DNA from 2 places in the Pseudomonas sp. EL_65y_Pfl2_R95 genome. Region 1 is predicted to be linked to the other one. Evidence: predicted binding sites of a transcription regulator. Region 1 holds the regulator's gene; the other holds the start of a gene.
The links. The regulator FliA, encoded in region 1, starts transcription of late flagellar genes. The targets are predictions, from matches to a motif close to CTAAAGTTTNNNNNNNNNNNGCCGNTAA.
Positions count from the first base shown of each region.

Region 2: the regulator FliA is predicted to act here: its motif matches at 1,671-1,698, upstream of motA (flagellar motor stator protein MotA).

Region 1 covers NZ_CAXAOV010000001.1:501,353-509,088, forward strand. The annotation lists gene AACY09_RS02375 (chemotaxis protein CheA) at 1-646, opposite strand, end outside; gene AACY09_RS02380 (protein phosphatase CheZ) at 659-1,447, opposite strand; gene AACY09_RS02385 (chemotaxis response regulator CheY) at 1,467-1,841, opposite strand; gene fliA (RNA polymerase sigma factor FliA) at 1,971-2,717, opposite strand; gene fleN (flagellar synthesis regulator FleN) at 2,714-3,544, opposite strand; gene flhF (flagellar biosynthesis protein FlhF) at 3,658-4,962, opposite strand; gene flhA (flagellar biosynthesis protein FlhA) at 5,017-7,146, opposite strand; gene flhB (flagellar biosynthesis protein FlhB) at 7,276-7,736, opposite strand, start outside.
Region 2 covers NZ_CAXAOV010000001.1:1,499,292-1,507,027, reverse strand. The annotation lists gene AACY09_RS07095 (HDOD domain-containing protein) at 116-1,636, opposite strand; gene motA (flagellar motor stator protein MotA) at 1,752-2,603, shown strand; gene motB (flagellar motor protein MotB) at 2,614-3,648, shown strand; gene rsgA (small ribosomal subunit biogenesis GTPase RsgA) at 3,789-4,820, opposite strand; gene AACY09_RS07075 (class I SAM-dependent methyltransferase) at 4,991-5,782, shown strand; gene orn (oligoribonuclease) at 5,975-6,517, shown strand; gene queG (tRNA epoxyqueuosine(34) reductase QueG) at 6,536-7,600, opposite strand; gene AACY09_RS07060 (NAD(P)H-hydrate dehydratase) at 7,661-7,736, shown strand, end outside.

The DNA.
Region 1 (7,736 bases):
CTTGGGCAGCCGACGTCTGCTCACCGGCAAACTGACCTTTGCCGTGTAACTGGTCGAGCAACGACTCAAACTCATCATCAGTGATCTCATCACTGGCAGCAGGTGCATCAACCTGCGGAGGGGTTCCATCGAGTGCATCGAGCAACTGCTCAAATTCACTGTCAGTAATATCGTCAGGGGCCGTTTCTGCAGTGGCCACGGCCGCAGCGGATACAGTCTCCACCGGAACCGCAGCGCCAGAGTCTTGGGCCGCTGGTGTAGGCTCGGCGAGTTGGGCCAAGGCCGCCAGCAGCTCAGGCGTCGCAGCCGTTGGCGTGGCACCTTCACGCACGTCGTTGAACATGCCGTTAACCGCGTCAAGCGCTTCGAGGACAACGTCCATCAGCTCCGAATCTACCCGGCGCTCACCCTTACGTAATATATCGAAGACGTTTTCAGCAATGTGGCAGCACTCCACCAGCTCATTAAGCTGGAGAAACCCGGCACCGCCTTTTACTGTGTGAAATCCCCGAAAAATCGCATTGAGCAGATTCATGTCATCCGGGCGGCTTTCCAGCTCAACCAACTGCTCGGACAACTGTTCGAGTATCTCGCCGGCCTCTACCAGGAAGTCCTGGAGAATTTCTTCATCGGCGCCGAAGCTCATATGGACGTGCTCCTAAAATCCCAGACTGGACAACAGATCGTCGACGTCATCTTGACTAGATGCGACGTCATCAAGCTTATCGGCATGAATCTGCGGACCTTCACCCTGAGATGGATTTTTTTCTTGTTGTTTTTCTGCACGCAACGTTTCCGGGTCATGCTCAATGCCGGCATAGCGGTCAACCTGAGTCGCCATCAGCATCAATTTGAGCAGGTTGCTCTCAACTTCAGTTACCAGTTGAGTCACACGCTTGATCACCTGACCGGTTAAATCCTGGTAATCCTGAGCCAACAAAATATCGTTCAGGTGTCCGGATAACTTGCCACTGTCGCGCTCGCTGTTAGCCAAGAACAACTCAACCCGCTTGGCCAATTCACGGAAGTCTTCAGCGCCCATCTCACGGCGCATAAAGCGCCCCCAGTCGGCCTTCAAACTTTGTGCGTCAGTGCGGATATCGTTAACCAGAGGTGCACTTTGCTCAACCAGATCCATGGTCCGGTTGGCCGCATCTTCGGTCATGGTCACCACATAATTGAGACGTTCGGTGGCGTCAGTAATTTGCGAGGCTTCAGTGGCATAAGGCAGGCGCGGGTCCAGCTGGAAGTTGACGATCGCACTGTGCAACTCGCGCGTCAGCTTGCCGACTTCGTGGTAAAGGCCACGGTCGCGCACTTTGTTAAGCTCATTGATGACTTGGACCGCCTCACTGAAATTGCCGCGCTCAAGGCTTTCAAGCAACTGGTGGGCATTACTTTTCAGGGTCGACTCAAAGTCACCCACTTGCGAATCATCGTGTTCCATAACAACCTCAGCGCAGACATCAGCCGTTTACACGCTCAAATATCTTCTCGATTTTTTCTTTGAGCACCTGAGCAGTGAATGGCTTCACCACGTAACCATTCACCCCGGCTTGAGCAGCCTCGATGATCTGGTCACGTTTGGCTTCGGCAGTCACCATCAGTACCGGCAGTTGTTTCAGACGATCATCTGCACGCACGGCGCGCAACAGTTCAATACCGGTCATGCCCGGCATGTTCCAGTCGGTCACCAGAAAATCGAAGCTGCCGCTTTGCAGCATCGGCAATGCGGTTGTGCCGTCATCGGCTTCAGCGGTGTTCGTAAACCCCAGGTCACGCAGGAGGTTTTTAATAATGCGGCGCATCGTTGAAAAGTCATCAACGATGAGGATTTTCATGTTCTTGTCCAAGTCGACCTCCGTACATTCCCCAGTGCACCCAGCATCCTGAATGCACCCCTAATCGTAAGCTCGGCGCGCACTGCTTGCGCCTTGCTATACAAGGTTTTTCAGTATCTGATTACAATTTTATTTAGCTCGCCATTCACCTAGACGCGCACGCAAACGTGCGGCGCATTGGCTATGCAACTGGCTAACCCGAGACTCACTTACCCCCAGCACTTCGCCGATTTCCTTGAGGTTGAGCTCTTCGTCGTAGTACAACGAAATGACCAACTGCTCACGTTCCGGCAGGTTACCAATTGCATCAGCAAGGGCTGCCTGAAAGCGCTCTTCCTCAAATTCCCGTGAAGGCCCGGATTGACTGTGACTGGCATCTTCCTGCAAGCCGCCGCTTTCACCGTCCTCAAGCAGGTCGTCAAAACTGAATAAGCGGCTACCTAAAGTGTCGCCAAGAATGCCGTAGTAATCTTCGAGACTCAATTGGAGTTCGGCCGCAACTTCGTGATCTTTAGCGTCACGACCGGTTTTTGCTTCAATTAATCGAATTGCATCACTGACCATGCGGCTATTGCGATGCACAGAACGCGGCGCCCAATCGCCCTTTCGCACCTCGTCGAGCATTGAGCCGCGGATGCGAATGCCGGCAAAGGTCTCAAAACTGGCACCTTTGGCGCCGTCGTATTTCTTTGAAGCTTCGAGCAAGCCAATCATGCCCGCCTGAATCAAATCATCGACCTGAACATTCGCTGGCAAGCGCGCCAAAAGATGATAGGCAATTCGCTTAACCAGTGGCGCATAACGCTCGATCAGCTGATGTTGCAAGTCTTTACCTTGCGCTTTGCTATACATTCGAAGTCCAGACGCCGCTGTCATGCCGGCGTGTCAGTAGCAGGTTGTTGCACCAGACGCTCGACAAAAAACTCCAGATGCCCGCGCGGATTGGCGGGTAAAGGCCATGTGCAGACCTTCTGGGCAATTGCTCGAAACGCCACGGAGCTTTTTGAACGTGGAAATGCTTCAAAAACTGCACGCTGTTTCTGTACCGCTTTGCGCACCGACTCGTCATAAGGCACGGTGCCAACATATTGCAGCGCAACATCAAGAAAACGATCCGTTACCTTGCTTAGCTTAGCAAACAGGTTTCGACCCTCTTGCGGGGTATGCGCCATGTTGGCCAACACCCGAAAACGATTCATGCCGTAGTCGCGATTTAACAGCTTTATTAATGCATAGGCATCAGTGATTGAGGTGGGCTCATCACAAACCACCACCAATACTTCCTGCGCCGCGCGCACAAAGCTGACCACCGAATCGCCGATGCCGGCTGCGGTGTCAACAATCAGCACATCAATGTTTTCACTGATGTCGCTGAACGCCTGAATCAATCCAGCGTGCTGCATCGGAGTTAGTTGCACCATGCTTTGGGTGCCGGAAGCAGCTGGCACAATACGGATACCGCAAGGCCCCTGAATCACAACGTCACGCATATCGCATTCGCCACTGATGACGTCCGCCAGCGTACGCTTAGGGGTAAGTCCGAGGAGCACGTCGATGTTTGCCAGACCCAAGTCGGCATCCATCAACATCACGCGCCGTCCCTCTTCAGCCAAAGCCATGGCCAAATTGACTGACACGTTGGTTTTGCCAACCCCGCCTTTACCGCCAGTGACAGCGATTACTTGAACTGGGTGAACAGCCATTTAATTACGCTCCTTGCTCACGCGGGTCAGGAGCACATTATCCATTGTGCTCCGACTAAAATGAACACACGCCGTTCGTAAACAGGCTGTGCTAAAAATCATCGGGTATTGCATCAACTAGCCCGCTTAGCCGGTTGCTGGTAAAAGCCGGCAAAGACTTCAGCCATGGTGTCTTCACTTGGCTCTTCCTGCGCTTGAAGGCCTACCGCGCGACTCACCAACTGGTGGCTTCGCGGCAATTGCAAATCATCTGGAATACGCGGGCCATCGGTCACATAAGCCACTGGCAAACGTTGACTGATCGCCAAGCCCAAAACTTCACCCATACTCGCGGCTTCGTCCAGTTTAGTCAGAATACAGCCCATAAGCCCACAGCGCTTGTAACTATGGTAAGCCGATTTGAGTACCTGATTTTGACTGGTTGCGGCCATAACCAGGTAATTTTTCGCATTAATCGAGCGACTCGCCAGAGCTTCCAGCTGCATACGCAGTGCCGGATCATTGGCGGGCAGGCCTGCAGTATCAATTAAAACCACCCGTTTGCGCATCAATGGCGTAATGACCTGCGTCAGCGACTGGCTTGGATCAACAAGGGTCACCGGCACATTCAGAATGCGACCCAGGGTTTTCAGTTGCTCCTGGGCACCAATGCGGTAGCTGTCCAGGCTCACCAGCGCGACATTCTGTGCGCCATACTTGAGTACGTAACGGGCGGCGAGCTTGGCAATAGTGGTGGTCTTGCCCATGCCAGCAGGACCCACCAAAGCGATTACACCGCCCTCTTCAAGCGGCTCTTGCTTGGGCACCTGAATCGAGTGCGCCAAGTGTGCCAACAACATGCGCCAGGCTTGACGCGGCTCGGCAATTTCGCTGACACGCTCCAGCAACGGACGGGCCACATCGGCCGGCAGGCCCATGCGCTGCAGGCGCCGCCACAAGTTAGCTTGCTGCGGGCGACGGGTTTGCATTTGCCCCCAGGCGATCGAACCGAGTTGAACTTCAATCAACTCACGCAGCCCCGAGAGCTCAGAACGCATGGCATCGATAGTGCTTTGCTCAACTGCGGCGGCTGCAGCGTGGGTTGAGGCCCGAACCGCGACGTCCAACGGGCTTTCAGGCCGCTGCTCGGCCAGCTCTGCAAATAACTGCAGGTCTTTTGCCACCTCTGGCTCAATGCGCAAGCTCAGCTCGGCATGGGCTGCAGCGATTTTTGACTGGGTATTACGCAGCTCGCTTTCCAATGCGGGATTCGGCTGGCGCACCGGGGCCGCAGGCACTTGGTAATCCAATGCGGCGGTCAGCTCAACACCGCCGGCCACACGGCGATTTCCGATGATCGACGCATCAGCACCCAGCTCTTCACGAACCAGCTTCATGGCCTGACGCATATCGGCAGCAAAAAAACGTTTAACCTGCATACCTGTGACCTCGGTGTTGTGGTGGCCGGACTTCATCTGTGCGATTGGCCCCACTTAATTCTGACCCACCGTCGCAACGATGGTGACTTGCTTGTTATCCGGTATTTCCTGGTACGCCAACACATAGGCATTGGCGACCGCCATTCGTGCAAACCGCGACAGCATCGCCCGGACCGGCCCCGCCACCAGCAGGATCACTGGCTTGCCAAGCATTTCCTGGCGCTGCGCTGCGTCAATCAATGAACGTTGCAGCTTTTCAGCCATACCGGGTTCAAGAAGGATGCCTTCTTCTGAACCTTGCCCGGCCTTCTGTACGCTATTTAGCAATATCTGTTCCAACCTTGGCTCCAAGGTGATCACAGGCAGCTCGGGCTCTAGTCCCACGATGCTTTGCACGATTGCGCGGGATAACGACACTCGCACCGCAGCAACCATAGCGGCGGGATCTTGACTCTTTGGTGCCACGTTAGCGATGGCTTCGGCGATAGTGCGGATATCGCGCACCGGTACTTGCTCCTGCAGCAGCGCTTGCAAGACCTTGAGCAGAGTCGACAGCGACACCAGCCCCGGCACCAGCTCTTCAGCCAGCTTTGGCGAGCTTTTCGCCAACAACTGCATAAGCTGCTGGACTTCTTCGTGGCCCAGCAGCTCATGGGCATGCTTATGCAACACTTGATTGAGGTGCGTGGCAACGACCGTGCTCGCATCAACCACGGTGTAGCCCAATGATTGGGCCTGATCACGCTGGTTGACCTCGATCCAGACCGCTTCGAGACCGAACGCCGGATCTTTGGCGGCAACCCCGTTAAGGGTGCCAAATACTTGCCCTGGGTTAATCGCCAACTCACGGTCCGGGTACACTTCTGCTTCAGCCACGCTGACGCCCATCAAGGTCAAGCGATAAGCATTGGGCTGTAAATCCAGGTTGTCGCGGATATGCACCGATGGCATCAAAAAGCCCATCTCCTGCGACAGCTTTTTGCGCACGCCCTTAATCCGCGCGAGCAACTGGCCGCCTTGGTTGCGATCAACCAGAGGGATAAGCCGATAGCCCACCTCCAGGCCGACCATGTCCACCGGGGTTACGTCATCCCAGCCCAGCTCTTTAACGTCTTGAGCACGCTGCGCAGGCAGTTGTTCTTGCTGGCGCTGAACTTCTTTGACTTCATCTTCTTTGACCACGCGCTGCTTGTTGGCAATCCAGTAAGCCGCGCCCGCCGCCACCAAACCCAAGCTGATGAAGGAAAAGTGCGGCATGCCCGGCACCAGGCCCATGGCGATCATGATGGCGGCAGCCACCGCCAAAGCACGCGGCGAGGCGAACATCTGGCGATTGACTTGCGCGCCCATGTCTTCCGAGCTGGAAACCCGGGTCACCATAATTGCCGCTGCGGTAGACAGCAGCAGCGATGGAATCTGGGCAACCAGACCGTCACCAATGGTCAGCAAGGTATAAACCTTGCCAGCGTCAGCAAAACTCAAACCGTGCTGGAAAATACCGATGGCGACGCCGCCAATCAGGTTGATAAACAGAATCAGCAGGCCTGCAATCGCATCACCACGGACGAATTTACTGGCACCGTCCATCGAGCCGTAGAAATCCGCTTCCTGGGACACTTCTGAACGCCGCTTCTTGGCTTCTGCTTGCTCAATCAAACCGGCGTTAAGATCGGCATCGATGGCCATTTGTTTGCCGGGCATGGCGTCGAGGGTGAAACGTGCACTCACTTCCGAGATGCGCCCAGCACCTTTGGTGACGACCACGAAGTTGATGATCATCAAGATCGCGAAGACCACGATCCCCACCACGTAGTTACCGCCGATCACCACTTCACCGAAAGCCTGGATCACCTGCCCCGCGGCCGCATGACCGTCATGACCGTGGAGCAGCACCACCCGCGTTGAGGCAACGTTAAGCGCTAGGCGCAACAGAGTTGCCGCCAGCAAGATGGTCGGGAATACCGCGAAGTCCAGCGGTCGCAAGGCATAAATACCGACCAACAGCACCACAATTGACAGGGCAATGCTGAAGGTAAACAGCACGTCCAGGAGAAATGGCGGGATCGGCAACATGACCATGCCAAGCATGACCAATAGCAGTAACGGAATGCCCAGGTTGCCCTGACGCAATCCCGAAAGATTACTGCGCACGTTACCGATGATTTGAGAGTGATCTACCGCCACATCTTTACCCCAGCTGGTTCAATCTTTTGACGCGGAGGCGCCTTTAGCTAGGGTTTTGCAAGATCCCGTCCAACTTTGCCTTACAACTGAAAATTCATTGAAACCGACGGTTTAGGTGCGGGCGCCCGATTAATCGTCGCGGCGCAAATCAGGAGGAATTGGCAGGTCTTTTAGGCTGTCCGGGCGCTTGCCTTTACCGGCTTGGTACTGACGCAGCTGGTAAACATAGGCCAGCACCTGCGCCACAGCGAGGTACAGGCCGGCAGGGATTTCCTGATCAATGTCAGTTGAGTAGAACACCGCCCGCGCCAGCGCCGGAGATTCCAACAGCATGACATTGTGTTCCTGAGCGATCTCACGAATTTTCAGGGCAGTGAAGTCGCCGCCCTTGGCCAGCATCACCGGGGCATTTCCCTTGGTGGGATCGTACTTCAAGGCCACCGCAAAGTGCGTCGGGTTGGTAATGACCACGTCGGCCTGGGGCACGGCCTGCATCATGCGCCGCTCCGTCATTTCGCGCTGCAACTGGCGAATACGCTGCTTGACCTCAGGCTTGCCCTCGCTGTCCTTGTACTCGTCGCGCACTTCTT
Region 2 (7,736 bases), 1.0 Mb from region 1:
TTGTAGCGGAAAGGAGGGTGAATCTTCGAACAACACTACTGTGCGAGACGTTACGGCGGGTGAATGGGTTCGCTGAACCATGTCTGAGCGGCTTATGGGTGAGCCGGAGGCGCTCTTAGCGCCCGCGATTGGCAAAGCTGTTGAGTGCGCGCTCAATGCACTGGCCGGTTTTGGCGAAGATTTGCAGGCGGTTTTCATCCAGCTCCGCCCCGTTGCAATCGCAGATCGCAATCATCGCCACCCGGCCATTGCTGCCCAATGACCTGAGCATTACGTGTTCGCTGGGGAATAGCGCCTTTAGGGCACCGGGCAAACGCGCCGAAAATTGGGCAATATTTTCCGGGGTTAAACGCAGTTGTCCGGGTTTGCTCAACAGCGTGCGGATAACCTGACTTTGTTGCGGGTCAATACTCAGCCCATTGGCCGATGAATCAAGGCCAATGCCTTGCTGCGCTACCAGCTTGCTTTGCGTGCGATCAGCCAGCAGCAAAAGGACGCGCTGCATACCCCCTGCTTGCAAGGCGCGGCTGGCGCAGGCAGTTAATTGCAGGACATTATTGAATGCGCTGGGCTCGCTAAGAAGTTGTTGGCACAGCTGGCGCCAGTCTTGCACGTCTGCTTTGCTAACAGTTTTGCTGGGCTCAGTCGCTACCAAGTGGCTGGTATGCCAGGGCCAAAGCAGTGCTTGAGCAGGATGCCAAAGGTCAGTGGTGACCAGTTTGCGAGCACTGATAGCGGCTTGCTGATGGATTGATTGCTGTAAATCGGCAACCGGCAATTGCAGGTAAAGCCCGGTGAGTTGCTGCCAGCGCAAGCTGTGCGGACCATCCCACGCATGGTGCGCAGACAGCGCCAAACCATTGGCCAGCAGGATGCAATTGGCCGGTTGGCTGAGCCAGCGCTGCAGCTCTGGATCGGCGTCCAGGCATTGTTGCTGATGCAGTGGGTGTTCATTGTCGCGGGCAATCAATAGGGTTTTTGCAAGAAATCGTCGGTCATTGAGCAGCAACCGGTAGCTGTGGCAAATCCACTCGGGCAGTTTCCAGCGTTCGGCAACGGCCAGACAAAGTTGCAGCAAGGGTACGCCGAGCATGTCGATCTCGACCTTTTGCGCAGGCTCGGCTTTGACCAGAACACGTTGCTCCCAGGTACTTAGCAAGTCAGGGTAAGCAGCCACCAGCGCCCACACCGGGGCGAGAAACAGCATGCTGCCCCAATGGATTTCCTGCCACAGTCGCGCTAAACGACTGGAGAATAAACCACTGGCTTGCTGCGAGGCGTGTTGGCTGATCAGCTGGATTTGGCGTAATGCCAAGGGTATTTCCTCGCGATTTAACGCGGGTAAGCGCTCAAGTAAGGTCTGGGTGCGTTGCAGACCCAGCCGGTTAAGCGCGTTCTCGAGGCTTTCGGCCGGTTCGCCGAGGGTGTTCTGTGATGCATTGGCCTCGCGCAGCACACTGATCGCCAAGGCTGGGCTAGTTTGAATCAGTTCCGCTATCTCGCGCAAAGAGCGCCGACTGTCCGTCAGTGCGGCCAGAACTTTCTGTCGGCTTTCTATCTGCACCGGCATCAACTGGTTATCTAATAGCTCCAGCCATGCTTTAAGAGTGCGAGGTTTAGCAATTTGATTTGACATTGGGTGGGCCAAACTGGCTTTTATTATTAACTGACTATAGTCTCGCCCAAACCTTCCGATATAGAGAAGGGTTGTTTCAACTATTCCTTATTTCAGGCGCGTAAGTTTTTAAATTATGGCAAAAATCATCGGCATCATAGTGGTGTTCGCCAGCGTATTGGGTGGTTTCATCCTGTCTGGCGGCCATGTAATGGCATTGGTGCACCCGTTTGAGGTGCTCATTATCGGGGGCGCGGCATTGGGGGCATTTCTCCAGGCAAACCCTGGTAGCACCTTTATGCACGTATTCAAGAAGTCGCTGAAGATGTTCAGTTCGCGCTTCAAGCACTCCTACTATCTGGATGTGCTGCAACTGATCTACGAAATCCTTAACAAAAGTCGGCGTGAAGGCATGATGGCCATTGAGGCTGATGTCGAGAATCCGGCGGCGAGCCCCATATTCAGCAAGTACCCGGCGATCCTCAAGGACGAGCGGATGACCGCGTTCATCTGTGATTATCTGCGGATCATGTCGTCCGGCAATATGGCGCCGCACGAGCTTGAGGGCTTGTTCGACATGGAGATCGCCAGCCTCAAAGAAGAGCTTGATCACCCTGGGCATGCGGTTGCCAAGATCGCCGATGGCCTGCCAGCAATGGGTATTGTGGCCGCCGTATTGGGTATTGTGATAACCATGTCGGTGCTGGCCGAGGCGAATAACGCCGAAATCGGTGAAAAGGTCGGGACGGCTCTGGCCGGTACCTTTATGGGGATTTTGGCCTCTTATGGCTTTTTTGGTCCGCTGGCCAGCTCCCTGGAGCATGATGCCAAAGAAGAGGTCAATGTCTACGAGTCGATAAAGGCGGGTTTGGTTGCTTCTGCGTCCGGCATGCCGCCATCGCTTGCTGTCGAGTTCGCGCGTAAAGTCTTGTACCCGGCGCACCGCCCAAGCTTTAGCGAGCTTGAACAGGCTATGCGTGGAAACTAAAGGCTGAACCATGGAGAACAATCAGCCAATCATCGTAAAGCGCGTCAAGAAAGTCGCGGGTGGCGCCCATGGCGGCGCGTGGAAAATTGCCTTCGCCGACTTCGCAATCGCGATGATGGCATTCTTTATGGTGATGTGGCTGATGTCGTCGGCCACCCCCGAACAGAAAAAACTGATCTCCGGTTACTTTCAGGACCCTATTGGCTTTACTGAAAGTGCCAGCCCCTATGTGATTGATCTCGGCGGCTCGCCAACCCCTTCACCTGATCGCACCTTGAACCCCGAGATGAAGCCGGATGCGTCGCAGAGCGCCACTGATGTGCAGCCTGATGCATCATCTGACGCGGCCCCGGTTGATCCGCAAAAGGCCGAGAGCATTGCCGAACAGATGGAGCGTGAGCGCTTGGAGTTGTTGCTGCAAGAGCTGCAAACCAAAGTCAACGAAGATCCACAACTGCGTAATTTCAAGGATCAGATTCTGTTTGAAATTACTCAGGCTGGCTTGCGTATTCAGATTATGGATGCCGAAAATCGCCCCATGTTTGACATCGGCAGTGCACGCCTGCAGCCCTACTTCGAAGATATCTTGCTGGCGCTGACCGATACCATTAATGCAGTGCCGAACAAGATCAGTATCAGCGGCCATACCGATGCCAAACCCTTTGCTGGCAGTGGCGGCTTTGGTAACTGGGAGCTGTCTGCCAACCGCGCAAACGCGGCACGGCGCGTATTGGTAGAGGGCGGTTATGACACCGATAAAGTGGCGAGGGTTGTAGGTTACGCATCCTCCGCACTGTTTGATCGCGAAAACCCGTTAAATCCGGTTAACCGGCGGATCGATATTGTTGTACTGACCAAGAAGGCCCAGCGCGCAATTGACGGTGCTCAAGGTGCCGGAGACGCGCCGGCCACCGAGGCTGCAGACAAACCGGACGCTAAAGGTGCAGCTATTGCCCCGCAGGATATTCTGCCTGCTGATGAAATCAAGCAGCGTTTGAATATCTTCGAAGACGGCGCGTTGAAGCTCGATCAGCCCGAGCCTTAACTCGGCGAACGCTGGCGTGGTCTTAGCGTCAATGCGGCTGTCGCGATCCACCTTTGTTGATCGCGACAGCCCGCTGCCACGGATGCATCGTTGATGCGTTCCAGTGGACAACCTGACGTTGCCCATCGAGTGCGAGCAGCTTAATAGTCGTCTTCTGGCAGGGTAGTCAGAATATGCCGGTAGCTGGCCATGCGTTGGGGCTGTATACGGCCGTCTTCAAGGGCTTTAAGCAGCGCGCAGCCAGGTTCCCGGTCGTGCTTGCAATCGCGAAAGCGGCAGTGTCCGAGCAGGTCATGGAACTCGATAAAACCCGCTTCAACGTCATCGCGGCTGACATGCACCAAACCAAACTCGCGAATGCCGGGTGAGTCGATAAGCTCACCGCCACCGGGGAAGTGAAACAAGCGTGCTGTGGTCGTGGTGTGAGTGCCCTTGCCGGTCAGTTCAGACAGCGGGCCGACGCGGGTTTCAACTTCGGGCAGCAAGCTGTTTACCAGCGACGACTTGCCGACACCGGACTGGCCGACGAAAACACTGACGTGGCCGTCGAGTTGCTGCATAAGCTGGTCCATGCCGTCACCCTGATGAGCCGACACCTCAAGCAGCGGGTATCCCAACTGGCGATAAACGCCAAGCATGGCATTGAGCGCGACGCCGTTTTTATCGTCAATCAAGTCAGCCTTGTTGAGCAGAAGCAGCGGGCGAATACCGGCGTGCTCGGCTGCGACCAAATAGCGGTCGATCAAGTTGGCGTGCGGTTCTGGCAGCGGCGCAAAGACGATAACGATCAGATCTACGTTGGCCGCGACAGGTTTTAATTGGCCGCGAGTATCTGGCCGGCATAGCTCGGTATTGCGCGGCAGTTGCGCAACAATAACCCCGATCCCTTGATTGCCGGGACGCCAAACCACGCGATCGCCAGTGACCATGGTCGGCAAGTTGGCGCGCAGATGGCAGCGAAAGACCTGGCCGGCCATGTCCCCTTCGAGCGCTTCGACTTCAACTTGAACGCCGAAGTGGGCGATCACCAGCCCCGTTTGCTCGGGGCCAAGGTCGCCGCCTTCCAGCGTTTGCAATGCTTGTGATTCGCGCTTGGCGGCGCGGGCAGCGCGCTCGCCCTGAATTTTTTCGATGCGCCAGTTTTGCCGGCGATTGAGTTGGCGTTTGGCCATGAAGGTTCCGAAGGTGTGTTACATAGGGGGATTATTTCGCTGGCAATTCTAGCACGGGCAACGACAAAGGCTGTTGCTCCGGCTAGACGGCGAGGCGCATCAGCCGACAAAATCAGTAATTTGAATCACGGCGGTGCCAAATCATGGCGCGGCAATGATGGAGGCGGGTGATGGTGTTGGTTGAGGGCTTGCGCAGATTAGCTCAGCGTTATCCGGCTTTGGTGGCACTGCTCGCGCAGTTGCTGGCGACCGCCTTGCTGACCGCTGTTGTGCTGGCGGCTAATCACCTTGCCGGGTGGCGTTTCGGGTGGCTGACTGCAGGGCTGTTGCAAGGGTTGATGGCTGCGACTCTGGGCCGTTGGCTAGGTTTATCACGCTGGTGGTGGTGGCTGAATCTGGGCTTTGTGCCTGCGCTGTTGGCTTTTGGCGGCGCGCCGTTGCCGTCCTGGGTGTTTCTTGCGGCCTTTTTGCTGCTGTTGCTCTTCAACTGGAACAGCTTCACGGAGCGGGTGCCTTTGTACCTGACGGGCGCGCAGGGCACTCAGTTGCTGGCAGGCATCATTGCGCAACAACCTGCGCCGCTGCGTTTTGTTGACTTGGGGTGCGGCCCCGCCGGGCCATTGTTAACACTGGCTCGGCAGTTTCCCACAGGCCAGTTCGTCGGGGTTGAGACTGCGCCCTTGTCCTATTTGCTGGCCAAGTTCCGCGCGCTGTTTCAGAGCAACTGCAGCATTCGCTATCAAAGTCTTTGGCGCACTGATCTGGCTGAATTCAATGTGCTGTACTGCTTTTTGTCCCCTGCGCCCATGGCCGCGCTGTGGCAAAAGTCGGTTCAGGAAATGCGCCCCGGGGCATTGTTCGTGAGCAATACCTTCGAGGTGCCGGGAGTAGCGCCGGAGCAAACCCTGCAATTGAATGACTGGCGCGACTCAAGTCTGCTGCTTTGGCGTATCCCCGGCTGATTTATTCGCTAAACTGGCGGCATTGCAGGGTGTGTGAAAACGTCACGAGCGAAGGCAAGACAAGGCTTTAACAGGCGAAAAAGCGCAGTTTAGGTGTTCTAAATGAGCATTTTTCGTCTGTTTATAACGCTGTATTGTCGAGTGCAGTAGTTTTCACACAGTCTGACTGGCTAGGCCTTAGAGGAGCGAACTATGCAAAGCGCAAACAACTTGATTTGGATCGACCTGGAAATGACCGGTCTTGATCCCGAGCGTGACGTGATCATCGAGATGGCGACCATTGTCACCGACACCGAGCTTAACGTGCTGGCTGAAGGTCCGGTCATCGCCGTGCATCAGACTGATGAAGCGCTGGCGGGCATGGATGAGTGGAATACCCGAACCCATGGCGAAAGCGGGCTTACCCAGCGGGTGCGGGACAGTAAAGTCAGCCAGGCTGAGGCTGAAGCGCAAACCATCGCCTTTCTTGAGCAGTGGGTGCCTAAGGGCAAGTCGCCGATTTGCGGTAACAGCATTGGTCAGGATCGTCGTTTTCTGTATCGCTATATGCCGACGCTGGAGGAATACTTCCATTACCGCTATCTGGACGTTTCGACCCTGAAAATTCTGGCTGATCGCTGGGCGCCGCAGATCAAGGAAGGTTTCGTCAAAAAAGGTACTCACCAAGCGTTGGATGATATTCGTGAGTCCATCGCTGAATTGCAGTATTACCGCGAACACTTCCTCAAGGCCTGATGGCGGCGACCGCTGTGGTCAGGGCTGGTTGTGACGCTTGAGTGCCCACTCGACATGCTCACGGACCAGCTCGGAAGGATAATCACGGCGTGCTTTAAGCGCCTCGATGACCGGGATGCTTGAGGGCGCATTCCCTAGACCTACAGCCAAGTTGCGCAGCCAGTTCTCGTAACCGGCGCGGCGCAGAGGTGAGCCCTCGGTGCGACTCAGAAACTCCTCTTCGCTCCAGCAAAATAGCTGTGCCAGCTCGGAATTATCGAGTTGGTGGCGTGGTTTGAAGTCAGATTGCTCGGTGGGGCTGGCAAAGCGATTCCAGGGGCAGACCATCTGGCAGTCATCACAGCCAAAGACGCGGTTGCCGATGGGGGCGCGTAACGCTTCGGGAATTGAACCCTTGAGCTCAATGGTCAGATACGAAATACAGCGCCGGGCGTCCAGCACATAGGGCCCGACAAACGCCTGCGTCGGGCAAACGTCGAGGCACGCCGTGCAGCGTCCGCAATGTTCGCTGCTGTGCGGGGCGTCCACCGGCAGGTCGATATCGACAAACAACTCGCCTAAAAAGAAATAGCTACCGGCTTTACGGTTAAGCACCAAGGTGTTTTTGCCGATCCAGCCCAGCCCTGATTGTTCGGCGATGGCTTTTTCCAGCACTGGCGCACTGTCGACAAAGGCGCGAAAGCCAAAGGGGCCAATCGCCTGCTGGATACGTTCTGCCAGGTGCTGCAAGCGCTTGCGAATCAGTTTGTGGTAGTCGCGGCCCAGCGCGTAGCGCGATATATAAGCCTTTTCCGGCTGGGTCAGGCGTTTAACCATCTGGGTATCGCCCGGCAGGTAATCCATGCGCAGCGAAATCACCCTAAGCGTACCGGGTACTAACTGGTCCGGGTGTGAGCGCTTGCTGCCATGGGCCGCCATGTAGTTCATTTCACCCTGGTAGCCCTGATCCAGCCAGCGCTGCAAATGAGCTTCATGCTCGCCCAGATCAAGCCCGCTAATCCCCACCTGCTGAAAGCCCAGTTCTCGGCCCCAGTCTTTTATCGACTGTGCGAGTTGGTTGAGATCTAGCGAATCGATTGACATGTTCAGCGGCAAACCAGGAGATGAGGTGCGTATAATTCTGCCAGACAACGGAGTACTCGCATGCCGGATTCTGCAGACAATTTACCATTTGCCCTTTATAACGCCACGCAGGTGCGCCAGCTTGATGCCAGTTTAA